2 regions of the Kocuria sp. KH4 genome follow, and region 2 is predicted to be linked to the other one. Evidence: riboswitches for the same ligand, from Rfam matches in the RefSeq annotation. Region 2 holds a riboswitch; the other holds the start of a gene.
The links. Region 2 has a riboswitch for S-adenosylmethionine ahead of ACWCOM_RS02145 (acyl-CoA dehydrogenase family protein). Riboswitches for the same ligand answer to the same signal wherever they lie in the genome.
Positions count from the first base shown of each region.

Region 1: another riboswitch for S-adenosylmethionine. It lies ahead of ACWCOM_RS08810 (ABC transporter ATP-binding protein); the one in region 2 lies ahead of ACWCOM_RS02145 (acyl-CoA dehydrogenase family protein).

Region 1 covers NZ_JBSJYX010000009.1:70,879-74,330, forward strand. The annotation lists gene ACWCOM_RS08805 (aliphatic sulfonate ABC transporter substrate-binding protein) at 1-926, opposite strand, end outside; gene ACWCOM_RS08810 (ABC transporter ATP-binding protein) at 1,013-1,849, opposite strand; SAM riboswitch class I at 1,855-1,958, opposite strand; gene ACWCOM_RS08815 (maleylpyruvate isomerase N-terminal domain-containing protein) at 2,063-2,740, shown strand; gene ACWCOM_RS08820 (CoA-binding protein) at 2,908-3,372, shown strand.
Region 2 covers NZ_JBSJYX010000002.1:5,570-9,021, forward strand. The annotation lists gene ACWCOM_RS02140 (MFS transporter) at 1-956, opposite strand, end outside; partial or broken gene ACWCOM_RS02145 (acyl-CoA dehydrogenase family protein) at 960-2,272, opposite strand; SAM riboswitch class I at 2,385-2,479, opposite strand; gene moeB (molybdopterin-synthase adenylyltransferase MoeB) at 2,622-3,452, opposite strand, start outside.

The sequences.
Region 1 (3,452 bases), on a different contig from region 2:
GTCACGTCACCGGAGTCCACGAAGATCGGGCCGACCTTCTCCAGCACGGCCAGCTGCTGCTCGCCGGGCACGTGGTCGATGTCCAGGTGGGTGCGTCCGAGCACCTGCTCGGCCACGGACAGCTCGATCCCGGCCGCGTCGGCGAGCAGCTGCGCGGTCTCCTCCGGGTGGGCCAGCGCCCAGTCCCGGGCGTAGGCGTAGACGTCCACCACGGTCTGCGCCGCCTCGGGCTGCTCCTCGAGGAAGTTCTCGTGCGCGTTGAGGAAGCCGTAGGTGTTGAAGTCGACGTTGCGGTAGAACAGCTCGGCGCCGTTCTGCTCCGCGGCGGCCATGATCGGGTCCAGGCCGGACCAGGCGTCCACCTGGCCGTTCTCCAGCGCGGCGCGGCCGTCGGCGTGCTGCAGGTTCTGGATCGTGACGTCGGCCGCGTCCACCCCGCCCTCCTCGAGGGCCTGGAGCAGGAAGAAGTAGGGGTCGGTGCCCTTGGTGGCGGCCACGGTGCGGCCCTCGAGGTCGGCCACCGAGTCCACCCCGGTGCCCGGGGTGGTGACGAGCGCGGACCACTCCGGCTGCGAGTACAGGTCGATCACCTTGATCGGGGTGCCGTTGCTGCGGGCCAGCAGCGCCGCGGATCCGGCGGTGGAGCCGATGTCGACCGCCTCGGCGCGCAGCGCCTCGTTCGCCTTGTTCGAGCCCGCGGACTGCACCCACTCGACCTCGGTGCCCTCCTCGGCGAAGGCGGCCTCGAGCCAGCCCTTCTCCTTGATCACCACGGAGAGCGGGTTGTAGGTGGCCCAGTCGACCGTGACCTTCTCGGCGGCCCGGGCCTCGCCGGAGCCCTCCCCGGCCATGCACCCGGTCAGGGACAGGGCCAGGACGGCGGCGAGGGCGGGGACCGTGCGGGCGGGGCGCGGGGACAGCGGCATGGTGGGGCCTTTCGTGGTGGGGTGGGCGTGCCGGGCGGACCCGGCGCGGCACGGCGCCGTGCCGCGCCCGGGGGAGCGGGGCGGGGTCAGCGGGTCGCGGGGTGGTGGGCGTCGACGCCCAGGTGGCCGAGCAGCTGCACCCGCAGCTCGGCGAGGACCTCGGAGGCCCGGTCCCGGGGACGGTCGCCGGGCACGGGGAGCACCGTGCCGATCGAGGCGGGGGCGGTCGGGCCGGAGCGGCCCAGGACCACGATCCGGTCGGCCAGCTGCAGCGCCTCGTCGACGTCGTGGGTGACCAGCAGCACGGTGGTCGGCTGCGCGGCGTGGACGGTGAGCAGGAGGTCCTGCATCCGCAGCCGGGTCAGGGCGTCGAGCGCGCCGAAGGGCTCGTCGAGCAGCAGCACGCCGGGGTTGCGGGCCAGCGCCCGGGCCAGCGACGCGCGCTGGGCCATGCCGCCCGAGATCTCCCGGGGCCGGTGGTGGGCGTGGGCGGTCAGCCCCACCAGGTGCAGCAGGTCGTCGATCACGGCGTCGGCCTCGGCCCGGCCCAACCCGGAGGGCACCCCCAGGCGGACGTTCTCGCGCACGGAGCGCCACGGCAGCAGCCGGGGCTCCTGGAACGCCACGGCGCAGCGCGGGTCGATCCCCGAGACCGGGGTGCCGTCGATGAGCACCCGGCCCGCCGAGGCGGTGTCGAGCCCGGCGGCGGCCCGCAGCAGCGTGGACTTGCCGCAGCCCGAGGGCCCCAGGATCGCCAGGACCTCTCCGGGGCGGGCGGTGACGTCGACGTCGTGCAGGACGTGGTGGCGGTGCCCGCCGGAGGCGAAGGTCTTGCCGACGTGCTCGAAGGCCACCGAGAACGCACGCTTCGCGGTGGCCGGTGCGGCGGCGGACGGTGCAGAGCCCAGCAGGGAGGTGCCCATGATCAACTCCATCGGTCCTGGCATTAGCACCTCGCACGGGGATCGGACGGATCCGTGCCGGTTGCTGCGACGTCGACGAGCCAGGTCTCTCAGCCGCTCCGGATGGTTACCGCCCCATTGAACGTGCTCGTCGGGCCGCCTGGCAAATCGCTGCGCGGGCCGTCATGGTCGGAAACGGTGGCACGCCGCGCCCCCGTGCCGCACCATGGACCCATGACGAGCCGGAACACCTCGACCCGGGCGGACCTGGTCCGCGACGCCTGCACGGCGTTCGCGGCGGTCCTCGACGGGCTCGGGGAGGACGACTCCTGGGCGCCCACCGGCTGCCGCGGGTGGGCGGTGCGCGACCTCGCCCACCACTGCGCCGCGGACGCGGTGCGCGGGCTCGTCGCCCTGCACACGCCCACCACGGCCCGCCCGGACCGGGACGCCGCCACCTACTGGGCGGACCGGGGCGCGGACCCCGCCGCCGCCGAGGACCGCCGCCGCACCCGGGCGGCGGCGAGCCTGTACCCGGACTGGGAGCAGCTGCGGGGGCACTACCGGGAGTCGGCGCGGGCGCTCGTGCACGCGGCGGAGCGCTGCCGGCCCGGCGGGACGGTCCGCACCCGGGGGCACGTGCTTCGGGTCGAGGACCTGCTGAGCACCCTGGCGGTGGAGGCCACGGTGCACCACCTGGACCTCATCGAGCACCTGGAGGGCTGCCCGGGGCCGGCGGCGGACGGGCTGGCCGAGGTCCGCCGCGTGCTCATCGACCTGTGGGAGCGGGAGCCGCCCGAGCACTGGAGCGACGAGCACTTCGCCCGGGTGGGCACCGGGCGCGCGGCCCTGCCCGCCCGGGACCGCGCGGAGCTGGGCCCCGGGGCCGACCTCCTCCCCCTCTTCTCCTGACCCCTCCTCTCCTGGCCCCTCCCGTCCCGCCGGGGCGGCGCGTGCCGGCGGGACGTGCCCGCCCCATGGCCGTCGGCCGCCACCCCGGGACACGGATGCGGACACGTTGCGGACACGGTGCAGGCCCGTGCGGGACGGGAGCGGCCCATCCGTGCCAGGGTGGGCGCATGAGCCGCAACGACCCCGCCGTGGTCGACCGCCTGATCACCCGGCCCGGCCGGTGGGCCGTGGTGGGGCTGACCGGGAACACGGCCCGGCCCGCGCACCCGGTCGCCCGGCGCATCCGGGACGACCTCGGCATGACGATCGTCCCGGTCAACCCGAAGGGCGAGGCGGTGCACGGGGAGCCCGGTTTCCGCACGCTCGCCGAGGTCCCGGGGCCGATCGACGTGGTGGACTGCTTCGTCAACTCCCGCCGCGTCGGAGCCGTCGTGGACCAGGCCATCGCCGCCGGCGCGAGCGCCGTGTGGCTGCAGCTGGGCGTGGTGGACCACGCGGCCGCGGCCCGCGCCGCCGCGGCCGGGCTCGCGGTGGTGATGGACACGTGCCCGCTGATCGAGCTCGGGGCGCGGCTGCGGCAGGGCTGGGTGCTGGACCCGCGGCGCACCCCGCCGCTCGTCCCGCCGGCCTGACGGCTTCCGCCACCCTGCCGTGCACCGGGGCCCGAGGGGTTGCCCCGCCTGCGGGGGGAGCCGCTAAGCTGGTCCGCGAC
Region 2 (3,452 bases):
GCGTAGGCGCTCACCGAGACGACCCTGCGGCCCACCCGGTCCGACAGCCAGCCCCAGAAGGGGGTGGTGAACAGGCCGATGGCCGAGGCGATCATCACCGCGGTCACGCCGGAGGAGCTGTCCCCGCGCACGTCCCGCAGGTAGGTGAGCATGTAGACCGTCACCAGGTAGTAGACGGCGTTCTGGGCCAGGCGCAGGCCGACCGTGACCAGCAGCGGGCGGCGGTGGTGGAGCAGCAGCTCCCGCAGGGGTGCTGCGGCCACGTTGCCCGAGGCCCGGTGCTCCAGGAACTCGGGGGCGTCGGCCACGCCGAGGCGGATCCACAGGCCGACCGCCACCAGCAGCGCCGAGAGCAGGAAGGGGATGCGCCAGCCGTAGGCGGCGAACTGCTCCGCGCTCATGACGTGCTGCACGACGAAGAACGCGCCGGTGGCCAGCAGCATGCCGGCCGAGGAGCCGATCTGGGTGAAGGACCCGAAGAACCCGCGGTGCCGGGCCGGGGAGTGCTCCACGCTCAGCAGCGCGGAGCCGCCCCATTCGGCGCCGGCGGACAGGCCCTGCAGGATCCGCAGGGCGACGAGCCCGACGACGGCCCACCAGCCGATCACCTCGTAGGTCGGCAGCAGGCCGATCAGGGTGGAGGCCACGCCCATGAGCAGCAGGGAGGCCACGAGCAGGGCCTTGCGGCCGATCCGGTCGCCCAGGTGGCCGGCGACGATCCCGCCCAGGGGCCGGGCGATCACCCCGACCGCGAGGGTGGCGAAGGAGGCGACGATGCCGCCGAGCTCGGTGGCCATGGGGAAGAACTGGACGTTGAAGACCAGTGCGGCGGCGGTGCCGTAGAGGTAGAAGTCGTACCACTCGATGGTGGTGCCGGCGAAGGCCGAGGCCAGGACGCGCTTCTTGCCGTGGACGACGCTGGTGCGTCCCGCGGCGGCCGTGGTCGGGGTGGTCATGCGTCAGACTCCTGGGGTTCGGTCGGCGGCGGTCCTGGCGTCGCCGATGGCGTTCAGGCCCTCCGGCAGGGTGCCGTTGATGAGGTAGTCGCCGAGGGCGCGGGCCCGGAAGGCGATCGGGTTGTGGGTGGCCACGGTCTGGGCGTTGCGCCAGTGCCGGTCCAGGCCCTTGGCCGTAGACGTGGCGGACGCGCCCACCGTGAGGAACAAGTCCTGGGCGGCGCCGAGCGCCAGCTCCGGCACGGTGACCTGGGCGTGCTCCACGGCGATCTCGGACTCGTGCAGCGCCGCCGGGAGGGTCCCGGTGAACTCCGGGCGGTCGGCGCCGGACGCCGCGGCGGCGGCGATCCCGGCGTCCAGGGCGCGGGCGGCGTGCAGCACGGTGGCCTCCGCGGCGAAGGCCTTGGCGGAGATCCGGCCGGTCGCCTCCTGGATCAGCGGGTCCTCGCGGAACGGCAGGCCGAGGCCGGTGTTGAAGGTCCGCCGGCGGGTGGCGATGGTCCCCACGGCGTCCCGCCGGGCGGCGCGGGCGATGCCGGCCAGCACGGCCAGCAGCACGAGCTGGAAGAAGGCGGCCTCGTGGACGGCCTCCGCGCTGCCGGCGGTGCGGTCCAGCACGGCGTCGTCCGGGACGCGCACGCGGTCGAAGTGGCGGTGCCGGTGCCGGTGAGCTTCTGCCCGAAGCCGTCCCAGTCGTCCTCGAGCGTGACCCCCGGGGCGTCCGTGGCGACCACGGCGAAGCGGCGCCCGTCCCGGCCGTCGAGGGCGGCCGAGACGCGGGTGTAGTCGCAGAAGATGGAGCCGGTGGCGTAGAACTTCCGGCCGGTGATCTCCCATCCCTCGGCGGTGCGGCGCAGCACGGTGTTCAGCGTGCCCAGCGCGTTGCCGCCCTTCTCCGTGGAGGCGTTGCCGACGGTGGCCCCGGCCAGCACCCGCGGGTACCAGACGTCCTGGAGCTCCCGGGGCAGGAAGCGCAGGGACTCCACGAAGCCGGCGTGGGAGCGGTAGAGGTGGGCGATGTTGGAGTCCGCCTCGGCCAGGTCGACCAGCAGCCGGGTGAAGTCCTCGATGCCGACGCCGGGACCGCCGTGGGCCGCCGGGACGCGCAGGGCGCCGAATCCGGCCCGGTCCAGCCGGCCGACCTCCTCGTGGGGCAGCGCGCGCCGGAGGTCCCGGGTCAGGGAGCCGGCGGCGATCTCCGCGAACAGCGGCCCGAAGTGCTCGCTCAGCCCGGCGTAGTCGCCCGGCAGACCGGCGGCGAGGTTCGTGCCGGCGCGGGGACGGGTGGGAGTCCCCTCGTCCGTGGTGCGGGTCATGCGGTGGTCCTTCCGGTCGCACCGAGGAGTGCCGGCCGTCCGGTCGCGCCGGGGCGGGCCCGGCGACGACGGCGCCGGGGGCCGGCGTCACGGGGCGACTGCAGATCCGGGATCTCCATCGGTTCTGGCCTTAGCACCCTGACCCCTGCGAAGGACGGGTTGCTGCGGCGTCGTCGAGCCAGATCTCTCGGCCGCTCTGAATGGGACGGATGACATCGCACCAGACCGCGGGGGTGCGGAGCCACCCGGTGACCGTCACATGTCATCGGGTGTCACGGGCACGTCACAGACGGTCATGTCCTCCCGGATGGTGTACGCATCCGCCGCGGCCGCACCGGCGGGGGACGGATCAGTAGCGCGGCCGCTCCGGCTCCACCAGCTCCGCCCAGGCCAGCACCCCGCCCTCGAGGTGGCGGAGCCGCTCCTCCCGGCCGGCGTAGAACGGGCGCAGCGCGGCGAGGGCGCTCGCCGAGCGGGCGCCGGCCTTGCAGTGCAGCACGAGGTCCGCGCCCCGGGCCTCCGGCGGCAGGGCGGCCGGCCCCCGATCCAGCAGCTCCGGGAGCGGCACCGGCACGGCGCCGGGGATGGCCAGGAGCTGCCGCTCCCAGTCCTCCCGCACGTCGACCAGCACGAAGTCCGCCTCGCCGCGCGCCCGCCGTGCCAGCAGCCGGGCCAGCTCGGCTGCCCCGACGGTCTCGGCGGGCTCCGCCCCGCCGCCGGGCGGCGGGGCGACGGCCTCGGGCCGGGCGACGGCGGTGACCGGGGCGGCGTCGGGGTCCGGGCTCAGGCGCATCTCGCGCCAGGTCATGGCCAGGGCGTCGTGCAGCAGCACCCGCCCGAGCAGGGGCTCGCCGGTGCCGGTGATCAGCTTGACGGCCTCGGTGACCATCACCGCGCCCACGGTGGCGGGGAGCATGCCGAAGACCCCGCCCTCGGCGCAGCTGGGGACCTCCCCGTCCGGCGGCGCCTCGGGGTAGAGGTCCCGGTAGGTGGGCCCGTGGCCGGCCCAGAAGACGCTGACCTGCCCCTCGAAGCGCAGGATGGAGCCCCACACGCAGGGGATCCCGGTCAGGGCGGCGGCGTCGCCGACCACGTAGCGGGTCGCGAAGTTGTCCGCGCCGTCGAGGACGAGGTCGTACTCTCCGAGGATCCGCAGGGCGTTGTCCGCCGTGAGCCGGCA